4 regions of the Streptomyces sp. NBC_00289 genome follow, and region 1 is predicted to be linked to each of the others. Evidence: riboswitches for the same ligand, from Rfam matches in the RefSeq annotation. Region 1 holds a riboswitch; each other region holds the start of a gene.
The links. Region 1 has a riboswitch for cyclic di-AMP ahead of OG985_RS38435 (C40 family peptidase). Riboswitches for the same ligand answer to the same signal wherever they lie in the genome.
Positions count from the first base shown of each region.

Region 2: linked by a shared signal. The riboswitch ahead of OG985_RS14230 (M23 family metallopeptidase) and the one ahead of OG985_RS38435 (C40 family peptidase) in region 1 are both predicted to bind cyclic di-AMP.
Region 3: linked by a shared signal. The riboswitch ahead of OG985_RS10640 (peptidoglycan DD-metalloendopeptidase family protein) and the one ahead of OG985_RS38435 (C40 family peptidase) in region 1 are both predicted to bind cyclic di-AMP.
Region 4: linked by a shared signal. The riboswitch ahead of OG985_RS20280 (transglycosylase SLT domain-containing protein) and the one ahead of OG985_RS38435 (C40 family peptidase) in region 1 are both predicted to bind cyclic di-AMP.

Region 1 covers NZ_CP108046.1:8,478,082-8,483,847, forward strand. Annotated here, with positions in the region: gene OG985_RS38410 (8-amino-7-oxononanoate synthase) at 3-1,130, shown strand; gene OG985_RS38415 (DUF397 domain-containing protein) at 1,194-1,439, opposite strand; gene OG985_RS38420 (helix-turn-helix domain-containing protein) at 1,449-2,309, opposite strand; gene OG985_RS38425 (ATP-binding protein) at 2,523-2,981, shown strand; gene OG985_RS38430 (DUF6328 family protein) at 3,018-3,632, opposite strand; gene OG985_RS38435 (C40 family peptidase) at 3,735-4,208, opposite strand; cyclic di-AMP (ydaO/yuaA leader) riboswitch at 4,212-4,423, opposite strand; gene OG985_RS38440 (hypothetical protein) at 4,759-5,067, opposite strand; gene OG985_RS38445 (ATP-dependent Clp protease proteolytic subunit) at 5,075-5,710, opposite strand.
Region 2 covers NZ_CP108046.1:3,099,134-3,104,899, reverse strand. Annotated here, with positions in the region: gene OG985_RS14240 (M16 family metallopeptidase) at 1-889, shown strand, start outside; gene OG985_RS14235 (M16 family metallopeptidase) at 886-2,274, shown strand; cyclic di-AMP (ydaO/yuaA leader) riboswitch at 2,477-2,642, shown strand; gene OG985_RS14230 (M23 family metallopeptidase) at 2,656-3,420, shown strand; gene OG985_RS14225 (GntR family transcriptional regulator) at 3,674-4,369, shown strand; gene OG985_RS14220 (HPr family phosphocarrier protein) at 4,585-4,866, opposite strand; gene OG985_RS14215 (GNAT family N-acetyltransferase) at 5,043-5,766, shown strand, end outside.
Region 3 covers NZ_CP108046.1:2,231,378-2,237,143, forward strand. Annotated here, with positions in the region: gene OG985_RS10625 (TetR/AcrR family transcriptional regulator) at 1-332, shown strand, start outside; gene OG985_RS10630 (SGNH/GDSL hydrolase family protein) at 638-1,423, opposite strand; gene OG985_RS10635 (DUF6250 domain-containing protein) at 1,569-2,285, opposite strand; gene OG985_RS10640 (peptidoglycan DD-metalloendopeptidase family protein) at 2,569-3,528, opposite strand; cyclic di-AMP (ydaO/yuaA leader) riboswitch at 3,533-3,690, opposite strand; gene OG985_RS10645 (alpha-galactosidase) at 3,996-5,766, opposite strand, start outside.
Region 4 covers NZ_CP108046.1:4,474,156-4,479,921, forward strand. Annotated here, with positions in the region: gene OG985_RS20270 (outer membrane lipoprotein carrier protein LolA) at 1-598, opposite strand, end outside; gene OG985_RS20275 (polyprenyl synthetase family protein) at 898-1,908, opposite strand; cyclic di-AMP (ydaO/yuaA leader) riboswitch at 2,885-3,053, shown strand; gene OG985_RS20280 (transglycosylase SLT domain-containing protein) at 3,057-3,539, shown strand; gene OG985_RS20285 (HAD family hydrolase) at 3,629-4,462, opposite strand; gene OG985_RS20290 (LacI family DNA-binding transcriptional regulator) at 4,603-5,631, opposite strand; gene OG985_RS20295 (carbohydrate ABC transporter permease) at 5,666-5,766, opposite strand, start outside.

The DNA.
Region 1 (5,766 bases):
CCATGGCGTTCGGCTGGATCGACGAGCAGGCGCGATCGCGCCGCCGCGCCGGACTCGTACGGACCCTGCGCCCCCGCCCGGCCGACTCGCCCCTCCTGGACCTCGCGAGCAACGACTACCTGGGTCTGGCCCGCCACCCCGAGGTCACGGAGGGCGCGGCACGGGCCGCGCGGACCTGGGGCGGCGGCGCGACCGGCTCCAGGCTCGTCACCGGCACCACCGAACTGCACACCCGGCTGGAACACGAACTGGCCGAATTCTGCGGCTTCGAGGCGGCGCTCGTCTTCTCCTCCGGCTACGCGGCCAACCTCGCCGCGGTCACCGCGCTCGCCCCGCACGGCTCGCTGGTCGTCTCCGACGCGGGCAATCACGCGTCACTGATCGACGGGTGCCGGCTGGCCCGGGGTACGACCCAGGTCGTCGCGCACGCCGAGCCGGACGCGGTGCGCAAGGCCCTCCAGACCCATGACGGGCCGGCCGTCGCCGTGTCCGACACGGTGTTCTCGGTCGACGGCGACGCCGCCCCGCTGTCCGCGCTCGCCCAGGTCTGCCGCGAGTACGGCGCCGGGCTGGTGGTCGACGACGCCCACGGTCTGGGCGTCATCGGCGACGGCGGCCGCGGCGCCCCCCACGCGGCGGGGCTCGCGGGCGCCGACGACGTGGTCGTGACGGTCACGCTGTCCAAGTCGCTCGGCAGTCAGGGCGGCGCCGTGCTCGGCCCCGCCCGGGTGATCGACCACCTGGTCAACGCGGCCCGGACGTTCATCTTCGACACGGGCCTCGCCCCCGCGGCGGCGGGCGCGGCCCTGGCGGCACTGGGACTGCTGCGCCGCGAGCCGGAGCGGGCGGCGCGGGCGCGCGCGGTGGCGAGCGAACTGCACGCACGCCTGACCGCCGCGGGTCTGGACGCGGTACGTCCGGACGCGGCGGTGGTCTCCGTGCGCGCGCCGTCCCCGGAGGGGGCCGTGCGCTGGGCGGCCGACTGCCGTGCGGCCGGGCTTGCCGTGGGCTGTTTCCGTCCTCCCTCCGTGCCCGACGGCATCTCACGGCTCAGGCTGACAGCCCGCGGGGACCTCTCCGGGGCGCAGATCGAACGCGCTGTACGTGTGATCGGCGAGACGCGACCATGAGTCGGCGTGACACGGCCGCGTGTCGCGGGACGGGAAAGCGATCAGAAGTGGTGAACGGTCAGATCAGTTGTGACGGAAGTGATCTGACCCGATCCCGGTGGTGAAGCCCGCCCAGCTCTCGGGGGAGAAGAGCAGCGCGGGTCCGGCCGGGTCCTTGGAGTCGCGTACGGCGAGCAGTCCGGCGCCTGGGCCGGTGATCGGGCGAGCCGTCTCGACGCAGTTGTTCGCTCCCGTGCTGTAGCTGCTGCGCAGCCACCGCACTCCGTGCAGAGCGGTGCTGGAAGGTACGTTACGAGGCAGAGCTGACATGGTGCCTCCTTACGCGCCGCCACCTATTTGGGCGATGTAATCCAACGAGTCCTCGGGTGAAAGCGCGTACATCCGAAGGGCGTTGAAGGCCTCGGTGTAGGCCTCTAGGTCTTCTTTCCGTTCGAGGTAGAGGCTACTCGTCAAGTGGTCGAGAACAACCACATCCAGATCAGATGTGCGCGAAAATGAGAAGATAACGAAAGGCCCGGTGATTCCGATGTGGGCCCCGGCCGCGAACGGCAGTACCTGCAAGTGGACTTGGGGCAGCCGGGCCGACTCGACGAGGCGCTCCAGCTGCCGGGTCATCACCCCGGGACCGCCGACCTCGCGCCGCAGCACCGCCTCGTCCAGTACGGCGCTCAGCTCCAGCGGCGGATCCGCCCGCAGCACGTCCTGCCTGGCCAGCCGTACCTCCACCAGTGCGTGCAGCCGCTCGTCGTCCAGCCCGTCCACCGCGGCCCGGGTGACCGCCCGGGCGTACTCGGGTGTCTGCAGCAACCCCGGGACCACGGAGGTCTCCAGCGTGCGCATCGTGCCGGCCTGGGACTCCAGGCTGATGAAATCCCGGTAGGTCGGTGGCAGCACCCCGCGGTACGCGTGCCACCAGTGGTGCCGTCCGCCACCCTCGTCGGAGCCCGCCAACACCACGAGCAACTCCCGTAGTTGGGAGTCGGTCACGCCGTAGGCGTCCAGAAGTAACCGCACGTCGGCCGGTTTCACCCCGCTGGCGCCGGTTTCGATCCGGCTCACCTTGGACTGGTGCCAGCCCACCAGGCGGGCCGCCTCACCACTGGTGAGCGCCGCACCGGTGCGCAACGCACGCAGTTCGGCGCCCAGCTTCCGGCGGCGTACCGCGGGACCGTGCTGCATGCGCAACTCCTTACTCCTTCCGGGCCACCCAAATACGGTCTTCCGTCGGAGAGTTCACCGCTTCGAGCGACAGATATATGCATATCTTGGTGGATCGCCACCCGTGACCGGTGCGGTGATGGCACTCTGACGACGAAGCACCAGTCCGGGACCGTACTCGAACCATCCGCTCCGTGTCCGGCTGCGGTCCTGTGGGAAAGGGACGACGTCGCCATGGCAGACCATCTGGAAGCATCCGTCACTCTGCCGAGCGATCCCGCTTCGGTTTCCGCGGCCCGTGCCTATGTGGCGAGCACCCTGACGGAGTGGGGGCTGCCGGCGGACACGGAGGCGGCCGACACCATCCGGCTCATCGTCTCGGAACTCGCCACCAACGCCGTACAGCACACCTTCGGGCGGTCACCCACCTTCACGGTGGACATCGCGCTCGACCGAGACGAGCACCTGCGCATCGGTGTCACCGACAGTCACCCGAGATTCCCCAAACGGCTGCCGGCCGCCGTCCAGCAGGACAACGGCCGGGGCATGGTGATCATCCGCTGGCTCACCGCGGAGTACGGCGGCAAGCTGAGAGTGCGGCCCACCCGGGAGGGCGGCAAGACGGTCTTCATCGAGCTGCCGTGGACGGTCCCGGTCGAGCCGGTGCCCGCGGCGGGGCAGCAGGAGCCGTAGCGCGGCCGACCGGTGGCGCCAGGGTCTCCGGGGACGTCACAGGCGGCGTACGGGCGGCTCACGGCGTAGGAGCGGCTCATGGCGTAGGGGCGTCTCCCGGTGTGCGGACGGCTCGCGATGTGCCGGAATCAGCCGGGCCGGGGCCGGCCGCCCGGCCGCGGCCCGCTCGTCGGCGAGGCCCGCCCGGCGCACCAGCCGGGGGAGCAGCCCCCACAGGCCGAGACACACGAGCAGGGTCCCCCCGCCCGCGGCCGCTCCGCCGGCCCGGTTGGTCGTCACGTCGACCACGAGCAGCACCGAACCCGTGAACGCGAGCACCAGGACCCCCATGCCGACCGCGGCCAGCCGCGAGGAGACCTGGACGATGCGCGGTTTCGCGCGCTGCTGGAAGAGCGAGCGGTGCAGCGCGGCGGGCGCCGTGAACAGCGCGGCCGCGAGGACCGACAGCAGCAGGGTGGCGACGAACGTGGCGCGCTGGAACGTGTCGAGGGACGGGAAGCGCTGGGTGAAGGCCAGCGTCAGCAGAAACGCGAAGAGGATCTGCACCCCGGTCTGCGTGACGCGCAGTTCCTGGAGCAGCTCGCTGAAGTTGCGATCCGCGCGCTCCAGCGGCGTCTCGTTGCGTGCCGTGCAGGGACTGTGGTCGGCCATGGGCGCACGGGTAACCACCTCGGGAGAGGGTAACCATGCGAGCCCGTGTCGGACCCCGGGGAGGCGGCGGCGTGTCAGGCGACCGCCGCCTCCCCGGGAGAGTCAGCTGACCCGGCCGTACCAGACGCTCTTCGTCCAGATCTTCTGCAGCCGCACCACGTCCCCGGTCTTCGGGGCGTGCCAGATCTTGCCCTTCCCGGCGTAGATACCGACGTGGTAGACGCTGGACCCCGAGTGGAAGAACACCAGGTCTCCGGCCTTACGGCTCCTGGAGGAGATGTGGTGCGTCTTGTTGTACTGCTGGGCCGCCGTACGGGGCAGCTTCTTGCCCGCCTTCTTGAACGAGTACAGCGTGAGCCCGGAGCAGTCGAACCGGCGCGGCCCGGCGGCCCCGTACTTGTACGGGGAACCCTTCTTGGAAGCCGCGATGTGCAGTGCCTTCGTCGCCGTCGTGGCGGCCGCGGCGTCGGAGGCGACGCCCGGGATCACGACGGAGCCGCCCACAGCGGCGATGGTCAGAGCCGAAGCCGTACCGGCCCGGACCATGAGCGACGGGACACGATTGAGCGCAGTCATGCGCAACCCTTCGTCAGCCGCCTGTGAAGGATGACCTGTCGGATTCGGGCTGGCGAAGTTGCCCGGCCGCGGTTGCGGCTTCACCCCAAGGGCTGCTCGACCCGGTCATGGCGTGACCGTTCCTGCGACCCGTCGTGCTTGGGTCCTCCACTCCTGCCGAACCACTCCTGTCGACCGGTCATCCGTGCGGCGGCAGGACTCGGCGTCCGCCCGGATCGCCCCGCCGCTGTGGCGGGGTCTTGTCGTCAGACAGGGATCTTGGCTGACAGATGTCCGAAAATCCCAACGGAATCGGGGGTTTGTGTTGTTACTCACCACTCACCCGTTCGGGTGGACACCCCTGTGTTCGAAGGGCCGTTGGAGGGGTCGCGCACCCTCGGACCTGCACAGGAATGTCCGATTCCGCCCCGGGGCTACGCGCGTTGCGCAACTTCGGGGGCCCCGAAAGAGGACGTGCGTCTACTCCAATCGGCGGTACGCCTTTTGGTCCGTTTCAACGTGTCCCGGATGCTCCGCGTCGCGGCGGGTGTCCGGGACAGGGGAGGGTGCGTCAACTGTCGGTGTCCGCGGGCACCGTGACGCGGGCCGTGCGGCGCTCCCCGTCCAGTACGCGCAGCGCGCGGGCCAGGGTGGGGGCGTGCAGTTCGGTCTCGCCGCGCCGGTGCATCAGCTCCAGCGCGTCGCGCAGCAGGGCCGCCTGGGCGACCAGGGCCTGGGCGGCACGCAGGCCCCGGTAGGTGTCCCCGTGGCGTGCGGGGTTGATACGGCCGAGCAGGTCGACGACGTCCAGGTAACGGTCGATCAACTCACCTTCGGCTCGGGTCAGGGCAGGCAGCGGCGGCAGCTCCGGTGGCAGCATCTGCGGCTCACCTGTCGCCGGGCTCGGTGTGCGAAGCGGGGTGGCCGGCGACGATGCGGTCCACCAGGCCGTACTCCAGAGCCTGTCGCGCGTCCATGATCGTCTCCCGCTCGATGTCCGCGCTCACCTGCTCCGGTTCGCGGCCCGTGTGCCGTACGAGCAGCTCCTCGAGACGGGCCCGGGCACGGGACAACTCCCGGGCGCGGATGGCGAGATCACTGGCCTGACCCTCCAGCGGGCCGGGCGGTGAGGGCTGGTGGAGCGTGACCACCGCGCCCGGCAGCGCGAGGCGTTTGCCCGGCGTTCCCGCGGCCAGCAACACCGCGGCGGACGGCCCGGCCCGGCCCAGGCAGACCGTCTCCACGTCACAGCCGACGAACCGCATCGTGTCGTAGATCGCCGCCATCGCGCGGAAGGAACCGCCCGGGGAATTGATGTGGAGGGAGATGTCCCGGTCGGGATCGCGGTGCTCGAGGTGCAGGAGCTGCGCCGTCACGTCGTTCGCGGAGGCGTCGTCGACCGGCGTCCCGAGGAAGACGATCCGCGCCTCCAGCATCTTCGAGAACGGATCCGTCGCCCTGCTCCCCGCAGCGGGGCGTTCGGTGAACTCGGGCGGGACGTGGCGGGTGGACGGTCGGGTCATCGCGAACCCCTCCTCGCGGTGGTGCCGTCTCCGGCGGAGCTGTCTCCGGTGTCTCC
Region 2 (5,766 bases), 5.4 Mb from region 1:
AACGGCGTTCGAGAAGCTCACCGCTCTCGCCTACCCGGAGGGCCACCCCTACCACCACACGCCGATCGGCTCCATGGCCGACCTGGACGCGGCCACCCTGGAGGACGCCCGCGCGTTCTTCCGTACCTACTACGCACCGAACAACGCCGTTCTGTCGGTGGTCGGCGACATCGACCCGGAGCAGACGCTCGCCTGGATCGAGAAGTACTTCGGTTCCATCGACGCCCACGACGGAAAGCCCGCCCCGCGCGACGGCACGCTGCCCGAGATCATCGGCGAGCAGCTGCGCGAGGTCGTCGAGGAGGAGGTCCCGGCGCGCGCGCTGATGGCCGCCTACCGGCTGCCGAACGACGGCACGCGCGCGTGCGACGCGGCCGACCTGGCGCTGACCGTCCTCGGCGGCGGCGAGTCCTCCCGCCTCTACAACCGGCTCGTACGACGCGACCGTACGGCCGTGGCGGCCGGCTTCGGCCTGCTGCGGCTGGCGGGTGCGCCCTCCCTGGGCTGGCTGGACGTGAAGACCTCCGGTGACGTCGAGGTGCCGGTCATCGAGACCGCCATCGACGAGGAGCTCGCCCGGTTCGCCGAGGAGGGCCCCACAGCCGAGGAAATGGAGCGCGCCCAGGCCCAGTTGGAGCGCGAGTGGCTGGACCGGCTCGGTACGGTCGCGGGCCGCGCCGACGAACTGTGCCGCTACGCCGTCCTGTTCGGTGACCCGCAGCTCGCCCTCACCGCCGTCCAGCGCGTGCTGGACGTGACGGCCGAGGAGGTCCAGGAGGTCGCCAAGGCCCGGCTGCGCCCCGACAACCGGGCCGTGCTGGTCTACGAGCCCACCGAGGGCACCGAGAACCCCGCCGACGAGGACGAGAACGAGGAGGCGGCCAAGTGACCGAGCTCGCCACGATGGACTTCCACCCCCAGCCGCAGGCCGGCGAGGCGCGGCCGTGGGCGTTCCCGGCTCCCGAGCGCGGGACGCTCGACAACGGCCTGACCGTCCTGCGCTGCCACCGCCCCGGCCAGCAGGTCGTCGCCGTCGAGGTGCTCCTGGACGCGCCCCTGGAGGCCGAGCCGGCCGGGCTCGACGGTGTGGCCACGATCATGGCCCGGGCCTTCTCGGAAGGCACCGACAAGCTCTCCGCCGAGGAGTTCGCCGCCGAGCTGGAGCGCAGCGGCGCCACCCTCGACGCGCACGCCGACCACCCCGGCGTCCGCCTGAGCCTCGAAGTACCGGTCTCCCGTCTGCCCAAGGCGCTGGACCTGCTCGCCGACGCCCTCAGGGCACCCGCGTTCGCGGACAGCGAGGTCGAACGCCTCGTCCGCAACCGGCTCGACGAGATCCCGCACGAGCTGGCCAACCCGTCCCGCCGCGCCGCCAAGGAGCTCTCCAAGGAGCTGTTCCCGGCGACCTTGCGCATGTCGCGCCCGCGCCAGGGCTCCGAGGAGACGGTCACCGCGATCGACTCCGCGGCCGTACGCGCCTTCTACGAGAAGCACGTCCGGCCGGCCACCGCGACCGCCGTGGTCGTCGGTGACCTCACCGGCGTCGACCTCGACGCACTGCTCGGCGAGACCCTCGGCGTCTGGACCGGCTCCACGGCCGAGCCGCGGCCCGTGCCGCCCGTGACCGCCGACGACACCGGCCGGGTCGTCATCGTGGACCGCCCCGGTGCCGTCCAGACGCAGCTGCTCATCGGCCGCGTCGGCCCCGACCGGCACGACCGCGTGTGGCCCGCGCGGGTGCTCGGCACGTACTGCCTCGGTGGCACCCTCACCTCCCGCCTGGACCGCGTCCTGCGCGAGGAGAAGGGCTACACCTACGGCGTGCGGGCGTTCGGGCAGGTCCTGCGGTCCACGCCGGACGGCACGGGCGCCGCGATGCTCGCCATCAGCGGCTCCGTGGACACCCCGAACACGGGTCCCGCCCTGGCGGACCTGTGGGCGGTGCTCCGTACCCTGGCCGAGGGCGGGCTCACGGACGCGGAGCGCGATGTCGCCGTGCAGAACCTGGTCGGTGTGGCGCCGCTGAAGTACGAGACCGCGGCGGCCGTGGCGGGCACGCTGGCCGACCAGGTCGAGCAGCACCTGCCCGACGACTACCAGGCGACGCTGTATCAGCAGCTCGCCGCGACCGGCACCGTGGAGGCCACCGCGGCGGTCGTGAGCGCCTTCCCGGTGGACCGTCTGGTCATCGTCCTCGTCGGTGACGCGGCTCAGATCAAGGAGCCCGTGGAAGCCCTCGGCATCGGCGAAGTCACCGTGGTCTCCGCCGAGTAGGGCACCGGGCGGCCGGACGCGCCTGTGAGGCCCTGGTGACTGAGGAGTCATCAGGGCCTCCGTATGTCCGAATTGAGGGAGAGGTTGCCTGTCTGCCCTGTGGCGTGCGCTACAAAAAGCCTGATCCGTTTGAGGATTGAAAGCGGCCCCGTTTAGCGTCATGCCGGCTGTCCGTCAGGCACCGCGCCGCATCCGCGGCACCGGGCAGTCATCGCCGAGTCCCCGTACGGCGCGAGCCAGGGGAGCCGGGGACCCACATCGAGAGTCCCTGGGGTGAATCGGACGCCCGCGCGCCAGCGAGGGGGTCCGTAGGAGACCTTCCTGCTCCGAACCCGTCAGCTAACCCGGTAGGCGAGAAGGAAGGAAAGGAACAGCCACCACATGGCGTTCACCCGCGCCACCGGGAAGCACCGCCGTCCCAGCCGAGTGCACCGCACCACCGTCCGCGCGGCGGGCGTCGCCGCGCTCGCCACCACCGGTGTCGTCGGCACCCTCGCCGCTCCGGCGCTCGCCGCGGAGCCCTCCGTCGAGCAGACCGGCCTCACCCCGGTCATCACCATCGGCGACACGCTCGCCGCCAAGATCGACGCTCAGGCAGTGGCCCAGGAGCAGGCCGCCGAGGACACCGCGCGCAGGGAGGCCGCCGAGGCGGCCGCGCGCAGGGAGGCCGCCGCCGCGGCGGAGAAGGCCCGCGAGGCCAAGGCGCGTGCCGCTCGCGAAGCCGAGCGCAAGCGTCTCAACACCTTCGTGCTCCCCGTCACCGGCTCCTACGTCTCCACCGGCTACCAGGCCAGCAGCGGACTGTGGTCCTCCGGCAGCCACACCGGCATCGACTTCCACGCCGCGAGCGGCACGTCCGTGCACGCGGTCGGTTCCGGCACGGTCGTCGAGGCCGGCTGGGGCGGCTCCTACGGCAACAACATCGTGATCAAGATGCACGACGGGACGTACACCCAGTACGGCCACCTGTCGTCCATCGGCGTCTCGGTGGGCCAGACGGTCACTCCCGGCCAGCAGATCGGCCTCTCCGGCTCGACCGGCAACGTCACCGGCCCGCACCTGCACTTCGAGGCCCGTACGACCGCCGAGTACGGCTCGGACATCGATCCGCTCGCCTACCTGCGCTCGCACGGCGTGAGCGTCTGACACGCGCCGCCGCGCAGGTCGGACCGCCGTCCGCCGAGCATTCCGGCCCCGCCCGCCGTGAAGGTCTGACGGCAGGCCGCACTTCCCGAAGCCCCGGCTCTCCAGCCGGGGTTTTCGGCGTTTCAGACCCCCCACTGTCCAAAAAATATCCATGGATTCCGGTCCGCCGTCGGAAATTCCCGCTCATTGCAATAGAGTCACTGAACACACGTCAATCGTCGACGTTTCACGGGGATTAAGGCGGAGGTCGGTCATGCGTATTCCGGCGCACTCGGTGTGCACGGCGATCCGGGACGACATCGTCGCGGGTGTCTACGAGCGCGGCAGCCGCCTCACCGAGGAACTGCTCGCCCGTCGCTACGGCGTCTCCCGCGTCCCCGTCCGCGAAGCCCTGCGCACGCTGGAGGCCGAGGGCTTCGTGGTGACCCGGCGGCACGCGGGCGCGTGCGTCGCGGAGCCCACCGAGCAGGAGGGCGCCGACCTCCTCGAGATGCGCATGCTCCTGGAGCCGCTCGGCGCCTCACGCGCCGCCCAGCGGCGTACCGAGGCCCACCTCAAGGTGCTGCGCGGCCTGGTGCGGCTGGGCCAGGAGCGGGCCAGGCGGGGCAACAGCGAGGACCTGCGCTCCCTGGGCGGCTGGTTCCACGAGACGCTCGCCCAGGCCTCCGGCAGCCCGGCGATGACTTCGATGCTGACCCAGTTGCGCCACAAGATCGCCTGGATGTTCCTGGTGGACGCGCCCGCCGACCCGGTGGACTCCTGGGCGGAGCACGGCGCGATCGTGGACGCCGTGGCGCGCGGTGACAGTGAGCGCGCGCGGGCGGTCACGGCGCTGCACACGGAGCGGGCGACGGCCGCGCACCGGTTGCGTTTCGGAGGGGGCGCTGACCGCCCGGACCGTGTGAGGAACTCGCAACCTCCCGTAAACATGTCGGGCCTGCGGCATTAACACAGGCGCCGTATACAAAGAGGTGCTATTCGGCGGTCGATATTTCCGCTGCCCGTTTTCTCGCGTGCCGGTGAATTCCGCGCTCGCGCCATTCGCATGTCCGCGGTGGCGATTTCGCCTATGCCCGCGGTAAATACATCCGGCGGCCCGTAAAAACAGCGCGGCCGCGTCGACCGGAAAGGCCGACGCGGCTGCGCGGTGTGGTGCGGAGGCGCTCAGACGGTCTCGGGGAGCTCCTCGAGACCCTCGGCCACCAGCTTCGCGAGGCGGTCGAGCGCGGCGTCCGCGCCCTCGGCGTCGGAGGCGAGGACGATCTCCTCGCCGCCCTGGGCGCCCAGGCCCAGGACAGCCAGCATGGAGGCCGCGTTGACGGGGTTGCCGTCGGCCTTGGCGATCGTCACGGGGATACCTGCGGCCGTGGTGGCCCGGACGAAGATGGAGGCGGGGCGGGCGTGGAGGCCCTCCGCCCAGCCGACGTTGACGCGGCGCTCAGCCATGTGATGCTGCCCTTCAGTACTCAGGGTTGTCTAGACCAGTTTCCCATATCGTGAAGCATGCCCGGAGCGGGCGTTGTCCCGCTCCTCGGCGACGTCGGACCGCGGCCTCGGTCCGACGTACGTCCTCCACAGACTGCCTCGCGCCGTTGTCGTACGCGAGCCGTACTCTGGGGCCCATGCAGACCTCGCCGGACCGGCACGAGTATCCCGCTCACTGGGAAGCCGACGTGGTGCTGCGCGACGGCGGTACCGCGCGCATCCGGCCCATCACCGTTGATGACGCCGATCGCCTGGTCAGCTTCTACGAGCAGGTCTCGGACGAGTCGAAGTACTACCGCTTCTTCGCGCCCTACCCTCGCCTGTCCGCCAAGGACGTCCACCGCTTCACGCACCACGACTTCGTGGACCGGGTGGGACTCGCGGCCACCATCGGCGGCGAGTTCATCGCCACCGTACGCTACGACCGCATCGGGGCCGATGGCATGGCCGCCTCGGCTCCCGCCGACGAGGCCGAGGTCGCCTTCCTGGTGCAGGACGCCCACCAGGGTCGCGGCGTCGCCTCCACCCTCCTCGAGCATGTCGCGGCCGTGGCGCGCGAACGCGGCATCCGCCGCTTCACCGCCGAAGTGCTGCCCGCCAACACCAAGATGATCAAGGTCTTCACGGACGCCGGGTACACCCAGAAGCGCAGCTTCGAGGACGGTGTCGTCCACCTGGAGTTCGACCTCGAACCCACCGACCGCTCGCTCGCCGTGCAACGCGCGCGGGAGCAGCGCGCCGAGGCACGGTCGGTCCGCCGGCTGCTGGCGCCCGGCTCCGTCGCCGTCGTCGGGACCGGTCGCGCCCCCGGTGGAGTGGGCCGGAGCGTTCTCGACAACATCAGGGACGCCGGGTTCACCG
Region 3 (5,766 bases), 6.2 Mb from region 1:
CCGGCCAGGCCAAGGGCTGGCGGCTGTGGATCGAAGGCTGGGCGGCCGCGCTGCGCGAGCCCGCCTTGCAGGACGTCACCCGGGACCTCGACCGGCAGTGGAAGGCGGCGATCGCCGAGGTCGTCGCGGAGGGCGTGGCCGCGGGCGAGTTCCGGTGCCCGGACCCCGCCGGTACGGCCCTGCGCCTCACGGCCCTGCTCGACGGCCTCGCCGTACAGATGACGTCCTACGCGGGAGCGGTGTCGCGCACGCGGGCGCAGGAGTGGGTGGACGACGCCCTGGCCCGTGAACTCGGCCTGAAGCGAGAGGCGTTGACCAGCCCGGAGCGCTGACGGCCCGCCCGCCGCGACCAGCGCCCGCCACGGCGAGCCCGCGGCACGCCGAGCCTCCGACCCAGTGAAACGCCCCGCCCCGGAACGGACCGCACAGCGAACGACCACAACGGTGAACGACCAGCCCAGCCAGCGCCCGCCGCGCTTCAGCACCGGACACCTCCGGACGACAGCCCTGGCCGGCACCCCCAGCCCAGGCCGGTCCATGGACCGGCCTGGGCTGGGGGTGCCGGCCCGGACCACGGACGGCGTCGGCCCGAACCGGCCCCCGCGCCCCGCCCCGTCGCTCCCGCCCCGCCCCGCCCTCAAGCCACCGCGGCGATCCGCATCTTGATGTCGTCCGGCGACAGCGCACCCTTGGCGGTCACGTGGTCCCCCGACGACTCCCCGCGCAGCCGGCGTCCGATCCACGGAACCAGGTACTCGCGTGCCCAGTGGACGTCGTCCCGTCGGACGTCGAGGGGGCCGCGGTGCGGGAGCGGCGGCCAGGGCTGGTCCGGGTCGGCCGGGACTTCCAGGCCGAGGACCTGACCGGCCCGCAGTGCCACGCGCGTGTGTCCCTCGGGCGACAGGTGGAGGCGGTCGCCGTCCCAGGCCCGCCGGTCCTGAATGGTCTTGAGGGACCACAGGTCGAGCACCGGACAGCCGTACCGGTCGGCCACGGCCCGGACATGGCCGTTGTAGGTGGCGATCTTGCCGCGCAGATGCCTGAGCACGGGCACGCCACGGGTGTCGAAGCCGGTCGTCACCATGACGGTGCCGGAGACCGCGGTGAGCCGGGCGATCGCCCGCTCGAAGCGCTCGGCGACCTCGTCGGGGTCCGTGCCGGGTCGGATGATGTCGTTGCCGCCGGCGCTGAACGACACCAGGTCGGGGGCCAGTTCGACGGCCTGCGGAAGCTGGTCCTCGACGATCTGGTCGAGCAGCTTGCCGCGCACCGCGAGGTTCGCGTAGTCGAAGTCGCCCTCGGGTCGCCGGTCCGCGAGAAGCACCGCGAACCGGTCGGCCCAGCCGACGAACGCCCCTTCGGGGCCCGGGTCACCGACGCCCTCGGTGAAGCTGTCCCCCAGCGCCACGTACGACCCGATCACTGATCTGTTGTCACTCTTCGAATCGTCTGCCACATCGAGCCATGATTCACCTTCGGATGTGACCTACGCGATCGTAAGAATGGGTTGACTACCGGTGAGATAAGCCACTCGTAAAGTGTTCACCAAGCCAGGAATAGGCTTCTGGTCAGCGCTGTTGACGCGACGACTGCCACACCCGGAAGCCGGCGAGCCGGAAGTGGCTCCAGGTGGTCCGGAACGCGAAGTGCCCACTCGTGTACGGCTGCGGGTCGGCGAAGTCGAAGACGAGCCGTCCGTTGTTCCACCACCGCACGGTCGAACCGTCGGACACGATCCGGACATGGTGGGGCCGGTTCGCCACGAGGAGCGGTTCGGTGTAGTCGTAGATCAGCGGACGCACGCCGGCCTCGCCGACGTAACGGCGCAGCCGGGTCGTGGTGTTGCCGTTGGCGCCGTAGCCGACGTAGTACGTCCTGAGGTGGTCGTACTCCGCGAGCGCCCCGCCCCTCGGGGTGGCGAAGAGGTCGTCGGGCGAGCGGACGTCGAGGGCGTTCCAGAAGTTGTTGAGGTCCGAGACCCGGTCGTTGACCCCGCCCTCCGAGACGGGCGTGGCGGTGTACTCGATGACGTACGGCCCCGTGAGCCGCTGCGTGAACCAGATCGTCGCCCCGGCGGGCACGTCGACGTCCAGCGTGCCGCGGGAGGCGGTGACGGTCCCGCCCTGCTCCAGTTCGACGGCCCACCGGCCGAGGCCGTGACGAAAGTCGTCGTGGGCGATCAGGCGGCGGTGGCGGGGCGCGGCGCTCGCGGTGGCGGCCGGGGCGAGGGCGGCCAGGGCGGCGCCGGCGGTCAGGGCGCCGAAGGCTCTGCGCGTGGTCGTCACGGGGGTACGGCTCCTTCGGTGGGCGGGAGTGGTGCGGGAGGGCTCCGGGGCGCGTCCGGCCCCGCTGCCGTCGAGGTCGCGGGCAGACCTCCACCGACGGACGGAAAGCGCTTGCCCGCAACGGAGTTCACTGTGTCCCACCCCGTCCCTCCTGTCGACACCCCGAGGTCCCGCGCCACACGACCGCAACACGACGATCATGAACGCCACACACACCGAAGGCCGGACCCAGGGGATAGGGGTCCGGCCTTCGGCAGCGTGTCAGGCAGGGGTGGTGCGGGGATCAGCCTACGGCGACGCCGTGCGCGCGCAGGTAGGCGATCGGGTCGACGTCGGAGCCGTAGTCCGGCGTGGTGCGGATCTCGAAGTGCAGGTGCGGGCCGGTCACGTTGCCGGTCGCACCGGAGAGGCCGACCTGCTGGCCCGCGCCGACGGCCTGGCCGGCCGAGACGGAGAGCTGCGACAGGTGGGCGTACTGCGCGTAGTAGCCGTCGGCCAGCTTGATGACGACCTGGTTGCCGTAGGCGCCGCCCCAGCCCGCCGAGACGACCGTGCCCGCGCCGACCGCCTTGAGCGAGGTACCGGTCGGGACGACGAAGTCGACGCCGGTGTGGTAGCCGCTGGACCACATACCGCCCGCCACGCGGTAGCCCGTGCCGACGGTGGCACCGCTGACCGGGAGGACGTCACCGCCGGAGGTGCTCGTCGACTCGGCGGCCTTGGTCGCGGCCGTCGTGTTCGACGAGGAGGAGGCGGACGACGAGGACTTCGCGGCCGACTTGGAGGACGACTTGGCCGACGAGGACGAGGACGACTTGGTCTTCGTGGTGCTCGGCGTGCTCGTCGCGGCCTTCTTGCCGATGCTCAGCTTCAGGCCGGGGTGGATCAGCGAGGGGTCCTCGCCGACGGCCGCCCGGTTGTCCTGGTAGAGCCGGTGCCAGCCACCGCTGACGTTCTGCTCGTCGGCGATCTTCGAGAGATAGTCACCGGCCCGGACCGAATAGGTCCGCGTGCCCGCGTTGTTGGTGGTGCTCTTCTTCTCGGCGGCCTTCGTCCCGGTGACGGGAGCGGACTGAGCGGCCTTTTCCGAAACGTTCTGGGCAACCGACTGGGGAGTGGCCGCATGGGCGCCGGTGGCCCCCAGAAGCGGGAGGGCGAGCGCGGCGCCGCCGGTTCCGGCGACGGCGATCGAGCGGGTGAAACGCTGGCTCTTGGGACGGCGGTGCTTACCCTTCGCGGGCATGGCGAATTCCTCTCCGGCGCCTGCGAGGTGAGCTGTCGGGTGCGGACTGGAGATGCCCGGCCGCGCCGAAACGCGGCTTTACCCCTAGCCGTTCCGGAGACCGGAACAGGCGGTTGTACCTGTGGGTCCCCCGCTCCTGCCATGGACGGGTGGGTGTGTGCGGGCTCCGGGCGGTGGCAGGATTGGGCGTCCGTCCGGATCGGTGGTGAACGTAAGCGACCGGGACGCGAAGGAACAAGCGGCGGTTCCCCGCGCATGCGTTTCCTTTGCGCATTTCGGGGAATTACCGGTCACCCTCCGTGGAACAAAAGGCACCCGCATTGACCGAACGCCCTGGAAAAGCATGCGAATTACGTGAACATGACGGGCGACTCACGGTCACGAATATGACGCTGCTCACGCACGCCACCCCAGGAGCCCACATTCCACACGGAGTTGGAATGAAGGCGCCAATTCGGACAGACAGATCAGATGCGACGGAAACGGAAAAGCGTCGCATCGAAGTCGCCGCGCAATCCCGTACGCAATCCGTGATGCAACAGCACCGCACCTCGGTGCACTTCGCCCGTTTCGCGGCATTCGTACGTCGCTGTCGGGTCCAGTCCGCGCAGCCGGAGCGCCGGTGCGGGCTCACCGTGGCTCTGCGCCTGGAGCCAGGCGAGCACGACGGCCTCGTCCCCGAGCACGTACTGCACGGCGCTCAGCCCGCCGCTCGGGGGACGGAGCCGGTACAGCTCGCCGCGCTGCACGAGAGGCCTGATCTCCTTGTAGAGCTCCACCCACTCCCGCGCCTCGGCGAGTTCCTCCTCCGTCCACCGAGAGAGGTCACCGCCGACCCCGAGAACCCCCGCCATCGCGCTCACGAACCGGAAGCGCAGCGAGCTGACCCGGCCGTTGAGCTGCGTGTTGGGGCTGTCGGTGACCCAGGCGGCCATCACGCGCGCGGGGTGGATCTGACTGAACCCGTACTGGATGGCGAGCCGGTCGAGCGGGTCGGTGTTGTCGGAGGTCCACACCTGGTCGGTACGGCCGAGGACGCCGAGGTCGATCCGGCCGCCCCCACCGGAGCAGGACTCGAAGGCGACTCCCGGGTGGGCCGCCCGCAGCCGGTCCAACAGGCGGTACAGGGCGTGCACGTGGTCGACCCACAACCGCTGCGGGTACGGCTCGCCGGGCCAGCCGGCGTCGGTGAAGCAGCGGTTGAAGTCCCATTTGACGTAGTCGATCGGGGCGCTGGACAGGAGTCCGTCGAGCTGCTCCCAGAGATAGTTCTGGACATCTTCACGAGCGAGGTTCAGTACGAGCTGATTGCGGAGTTCCGTCCGCTTTCGTCCCGGCTGGAACTGCACCCAGTCCGGATGGGCCCGGTAGAGGTCGCTGTCCGGGTTGACCATCTCCGGCTCGACCCAGATACCGAACTGCATGCCGAGCTCGTGCACGTGGTCGGCGAGGGGGGTGAGCCCGGCGGCGAACCGGTCCGGGTTGGGCGTCCAGTCGCCGAGTCCGGCGCGGTCGCTGGTGCGGGCCCCGAACCAGCCGTCGTCGACCACGAACAGCTCGACCCCGATCGCCGCGGCCCGGCGCGCGAGCGTGCCCTGCTGCTCCTCGGAGATGTCGAACTCGGTGGCCTCCCAGGAGTTGAAGAGCACGGGCCGGTCCTGGCCGGCGTCAGGGATGACGTAGGCACGCTGATAGGCGTGCCAGGCGCGGCTCGCCCCGCCGAAGCCGCCGTCGCTCCACAGGCCCGCGAAGACGGGCGTCGTGAAGGACTCGCCCGTCTCCAGGCGGAGCAGCCCGGACTCGTCGTAGCCGGCCCCGCCGGTGATCTGCACGCGCGCGTCCGGGAGTTGGGCCACGGCGATACGCCAGGTGCCGGACCAGCCGAGGGCGCAGCCGTAGACCTCGCCGCGTTCCTCGGTCGCGTCGGTGTCGAGCGCGACCCAGGGCAGGTGCTGGTGCCCGGTGTGGCCGCGGCGGCTGCCGATGACCTTCTCCCCGTAGGTGAGCTCGCCGCGTACGAGCCGGGACTCCGCGGCCCAGCGGCCGTGCAGCTGGGACAGGCGCCAGCCGTCACGGTCGGGCAGGGTCCAGGTGGCGGAGTCGGCGCGCAGCAGCTCGACCGCCGGCCCGTCGTTGTCCAGCGTCACCCGGCGCTCCACGACGTCGTCGCGCATCCGGTAGTGCAGGGTGACGGCGAGGCCCGCGTCCCGGAAGCGGAGCCGCAGCTCGTCGCCCTCG
Region 4 (5,766 bases), 4.0 Mb from region 1:
ACTTGAGGGCCTCTTCGGTGAGGTCCTTGGGGGTCGCGGGGACGTCCTCCCGCTTCCGCTGCGCCTCCGCGCCGCCGGGCTCGGTGGCGTGGTAGACCTCGTTGGACTTGCTGTCGTAGCCCCAGACGTCCTTGCCGTCGTGGATCACGCTGTACTCGGCGGCGTTCTCCAGGAGCGAGAGCTTCTGCCGGTCCGGGCCGTCGGCCGCGACGCGCAGGGTGTGCGTGCCGGTGGCGAGTTCCATCAGCTTCGACGACGGGTCCGCGGACGAACCGCCGTCACCCTGCTGCGTGGCGCCGGACAGCAGCCCGCTCTCCAGACCACCGAGGTCGGGCAGTCCCAGATCCGTGGTGATCTTCACCGTGCCGGACAGCTGCTGTACGTCCGAGGCGGCGATCTTCTCGATGAGTTGCTGTGCGCTGATCTTCGGCAGGCTGGGGTCGCCGGAGTCGGCGAGCGCGGGCACGAGCCCGATGGTCGCCGCCGCCACCCCCACCACGGTGACCGGCACGATGTACCGCGCGGCCCTTCGCCGACCCACGCGCAGGTCGTCGGCCTCCCCGGCGTTCGTGCTGTCCTCGGATTCGTACGGTGCCATGTGTGCCTTACCTCCGTCGTCGGCGGCGGCTCTCCGTTGCTCGTCTCGTCCTCGCACTCGTCCCACCCTGAGCCGCCATTCTCACCCGAATCGGTGAGGAGTGGTGATTTCCGTGATGTCCATCTGACCAAATCGGCCGCAGTGAAGCGTCAACCCTCGGAATCAACTCCGCGTACGCCTGGGGTATGACGCGAGAGGGCGGTGCCTGCTCCGACCCGTAGGGGTAGGAGCAGGCACCGCCCTCTTCTCACTCAGGTGGCGCCGGCGGATCAGCGTCGCGCGGACACGCGTGGCAGGGTCTAGCCCGCCCGGTGGACCACCGCGTCGCACAGCTCCACGAGCGCCGCCTTCGCGTCGCACTCCCGCAGCGGGGCCAGGGCCGACCGGGCCTCCTCGGTGTAGCGCACCGTGTCCCGGCGCGCCTGCTCCAGCGCGGGGTGCGACCGGAGCCCGGCCAGCGCCTCGGCGAGCCGGTCGTCGTCGGTCAGGTCGGAGTCGAGGAGCTCACACAGGGCGAGGTCCTCGGCGAGGCCCAGCCGGGCCGCCCGCTCACGCAGCCGCAGCACCGGCATGGTGGGGATGCCCTCGCGCAGGTCCGTGCCCGGGGTCTTGCCGGACTCGTGGGAGTCGGAGGCGATGTCCAGCACGTCGTCCGCCAGCTGGAAGGCGACGCCGAGCCGCTCCCCGTACTGGGTCAGCACGTCCACGACCGTCTCGTCGGCGCCCGACATCATCGCGCCGAACCGGCAGGACACGGCCACCAGGGAGCCCGTCTTGCCGCCCAGGACGTCGAGGTAGTGCTCGACCGGGTCGCGCCCGTCCGTCGGTCCCGCCGTCTCCAGGATCTGGCCGGTCACCAGGCGCTCGAACGCCTCCGCCTGGACACGGACCGCCTCCGGCCCGAGATCGGCCAGGATGTGCGAGGCGCGGGCGAACAGGAAGTCGCCGGTGAGGACCGCGACCGAGTTGCCCCAGCGGGCGTTCGCGCTGGGCACCCCGCGCCGTACCGCGGCCTCGTCCATCACGTCGTCGTGGTACAGCGTCGCCAGGTGGGTCAGCTCCACCACCACCGCCGACGGCACGATCCCCGGCGCGTACGGGTCACCGAACTGCGCGGCGAGCATCACGAGCAGCGGCCGGAACCGCTTGCCACCCGCGCGCACCAGGTGCTGGGCGGCCTCCGTGATGAAGGGGACCTCACTCTTGGTGGCTTCGAGCAGACCCTCCTCGACGGCCGTCATCCCGGCCTGGACATCGGCTTCCAGAGCCTGGTCCCGCACGCTCAGCCCGAACGGCCCGACGACGGTCACGAGGGGTCTCCTGTCTGCTGGTGTCCACTGGCGGTTACACGGTTTGTCGATAGGTCGCTGCGCTCACTCAAGTCAGCGTATCCGGTCACCTTTCGATCACCGATAGCGCCCACGGTTCCAGGCCAGGCGGTATGGGATCACGACCGGAATGTTTTTGATCACTAGATAAGGACGGATACCTGTCGGCTTAGCTGGATGTACTGGCATATGCCCCGAATCTTAGGCCGCCGCCGAGCCCGCCGGCCTGCGCGTCCGGGAACGTTTGTGACTCCTTGACATGCAGTATCCCCACGCCCCTTCCGCACCACGAGACGACCCACGGGCTTCTGCGTGTCCCGCTCCGGACGCGCGCCGCGCTTGCCGCCCTCCACGGGCCTCCGGTGCCGCCGCCTCCTCCACCTCCCTCATGTCGGATACCCCGGTCCGCCCGAACCGCGCACCGCGACGGGCGGCGCCTTTACGCCGACCGGTCCACCCCTCCGCCTGATCGCGCTCGCGACCGCGATCGCGGCCGCCCGAAGATCACCGGCCTGCCGTGCCGGGCCGGGCGCCGCCCCCCGACGCGCCCCGCCCGCCCGACCAAGCCGCCTCCGCTTCCACAGCCACAGCCAAAGCCGCGGCCCCGCCGGGCCGCCTCACGGAGAGCCGCGAGGCACCCCTCCGGTAAGTGGATTTCACCGACGGCCGGTTGACTACGAGTTGGCCCTATTGCCCGAATTGCCACTCTTGTTCACGCCCGTGAGTTGGGTCACGCACGCCCTCGTCCCCCCAGCCCCTCCCCGTCACCCCTTTCACCTTTCCCCGAAAGCGAGTTGAGGATTGGCATCCGCAAAGGATCAAGTGCCCCATACGCCTCAGACCAAGGTCAACGGCGTCATAAGCGAATACGGCACTTGTTCCGGACATGTGCTCTCGCATACGTTCCCGGCCTGTCGGGCGGACGCCTAATCCTGCCGCCGCCCGAACCGAGACTCATCGACGAAAGACACCGCACGGCAGGAGCGGGGGACCCAGGTAAGTCGCCGTACCGGACGTTCCAGGACGAACCGGTACGGCTGGGGGTGAAGCCACGTCCGTAAGGGCGCGGCCGGGCAGCTCCCGCCCGAACCCGACAGCTCACCTCGCAGGCGCCGGAGAGGAAAACAGTCATGCCCGCTGCCGCTCAGCACCGACGCACCAGAACCGCCCGCCTCGTCCGCAAGCTCGCCGTCATCGGCACCGGAGCCGCCGTACTGGCACTCCCCGTCATCGGCGCGAGCACCGCCTCCGCGGCGACCCCGACGGTCACCACCGCCTCCTCGCTGGGGTACGCCAACAACCTCGACGGCTGGATCCGGGCCTCCCTGACCGTCATGTCGCAGCACGGCATTCCGGGGTCGTACAACGGCATCTACCGCAACGTCATCCGCGAGTCGTCGGGCAACCCCTACGCCATCAACCTGTGGGACTCCAACGCGGCCGCGGGCATCCCGTCCAAGGGCCTGCTGCAGGTCATCGACCCGACCTTCCGGGCGTACCACGTCGCCGGCACCTCCTGGGACTCGTACGACCCGGTAGCGAACATCACGGCCGCCTGCAACTACGCGGCCGCGCGCTACGGTTCGATCGACAACGTCTTCGGGGCGTACTAGAAGGCCCGGAGTCCGGTACGCCACCCGCGGGTGTCACGGCAACGGCGTTGGGGCGCCGGGGCCACCGACATCCCGGCCCGATCGGCGGATCAGGCCGGCCGCCAGGCGCTCCGGGGCCCGGGGAAGAGACGTTCGAGGACGACGGCGATGCCGTCGTCCTCGTTCGACGTGGTGATCTCGTCCGCCACGGACTTGAGTTCGGGGTGGGCGTTGGCCATCGCCACGCCGTGGGCCGCCCAGTCGAACATGGGGATGTCGTTGGGCATGTCGCCGAAGGCGATGGTCCGGTCCGGACCGAGGCCCAGGTACTCGGCGGCCAGGGCGAGTCCGGTGGCCTTGGTGATGCCGCATGGCTGGAGTTCGACGGTGCCGGGTCCGGACATGGTGACCGTCGCCAGGGAGCCGACCACCGAACGCGCCGTCGCCGCCAACTCGTCGTCGCTCAGGTCGGGGTGGCGCAGCAGCACCTTGCTGATGGGCTCGCACCACAGGTCGTCACGCCGCTCGACCCGGAGGGCCGGGAGGGTCGGGTGCGGCATCAGGTAGCCGGGCTCGATGAGCGTGAGGCCGTCGACACCGTCCTGGTCGACCGCCGCGTACACCTGCCCCACCTCGGCCTCGATCTTGCCGAGCGCGGTCTCGGCCAGCTCCCGGTCCAGGGTGACGGACCACAGCAGACGGTCCGCGCCGGTGTCGTACACCTGCGCGCCCTGCCCGCACACCGCGAGCCCCGTGCTGCCCAGGTCGTCGAGCAGCGGCCGCACCCTGGGCGCCGGGCGGCCCGTCACGACCAGATGCCGGGCGCCGGCCGCTGCCACGCGCGCGAGCGCGGCGAGCGAGCGTTCGGAGAGGGTGTCGTCGCCGCGGAGCAGGGTTCCGTCCAGGTCGGTGGCGATCAGTGAATACGCGGTGGGAGCGGCCATGATCAGAGAATACGGATGGAACGCCCCGGCGACTCGACGCGAACCGGACGGCTACTGGTTTCACATCTGTTGACAGCTGTTCCGGTTACTCGTTGTCGGTTACGGGTCGTCGGTTGCCGGGAGTTGAGCGGTTCGGCGCCCTACGCCGAGTCCCGCACCACCAGTTCCGTGGGCAGGATCACTCCCGCCGTGTCCTCGCCGGCGATCTGGGCGAGCAGCATGCGGACCATCTCGGCGCTGATGCGGTCGTAGGGCTGGCGCATGGTGGTGAGCGCCGGGGTGACGGCGGTGGCCGCGGCCGAGTCGTCGAAGCCGCCGACAGCGATGTCATCGGGGACGGAACGCCCGGCCTGCTGGAGGGTGTTGACGACTCCCTGGGCCATGAGGTCGGAGGCGACGAACACCGCGTCCATGTCGGGGGCGCGGGCCAGCAGCAGCCGGGCCGCCTCCTCGCCACCGGTGCGGCGGTAGTCGCCCTCCGCCACCAGCGCCTCGTCGTAGGGCAGTCCCGCCTCGGCGAGCACCTCGCGGTAGCCGGCCAGGCGGTCGGTGCCGCCGGGGGTGTCGAGCGGGCCGGTGATCATGCCGACGCGGCGGCGGCCGACGGAGAGGAGGTGGCGGACCATCTCCCGGGCGCCGTCGCGGTCGTCGGCGGCCACGTAGCTGACCTTGGAGCCGAGGCCGAGCGGCTTGCCGCAGGCCACCAACGGGATGCCGGCGTCGCGCAGTTCGGCGGCGACCGGGTCACCGCTGTGGCTGGACACCAGCAGGACACCGTCGACGTGGCCGGAGGTGATGTAGCGGGTCAGCCGGCGGCGGTCGTCCCTGGAGGAGGCCAGCATCAGCAGCAGCGGGACGTCGTGCCGGGCGAGGTGTTCGGTGCAGCCGCGCAGCAGCACGTTGAAGTTGGGGTCCTCGAAGAACTTCTCCTGCGGCTCGGTGAGGAGGAAGGCCACCGAGTCCGAGCGTCCGGTGCTCAGGCTGCGGGCGTGCCGGTTGACGACGTACCCCGTCTTCCTGATGGCGGCCTCCACCGCCCGGCCCGCGGCGGGCGAGACGTAGTGGCCGCCGTTCAGGAAGCGGGAGACGGTGCCCCGCGACACGCCCGCCTCCCGCGCCACGTCGTGGATGGTGGGCGGTCGGCGGCGTCCGTTGGCGCTGGTGGTCATGGTCCTCGTTCGTGACGGTGGAGTGGTCAGTGCCTCAGGCCTTGACCGAGCCGCTCAGCAGGTCCAGGGACCAGAACCGCTGGATCACCAGGAAGAGCGCGATCAGCGGGATGATCGCCAGCAGACATCCGGTGA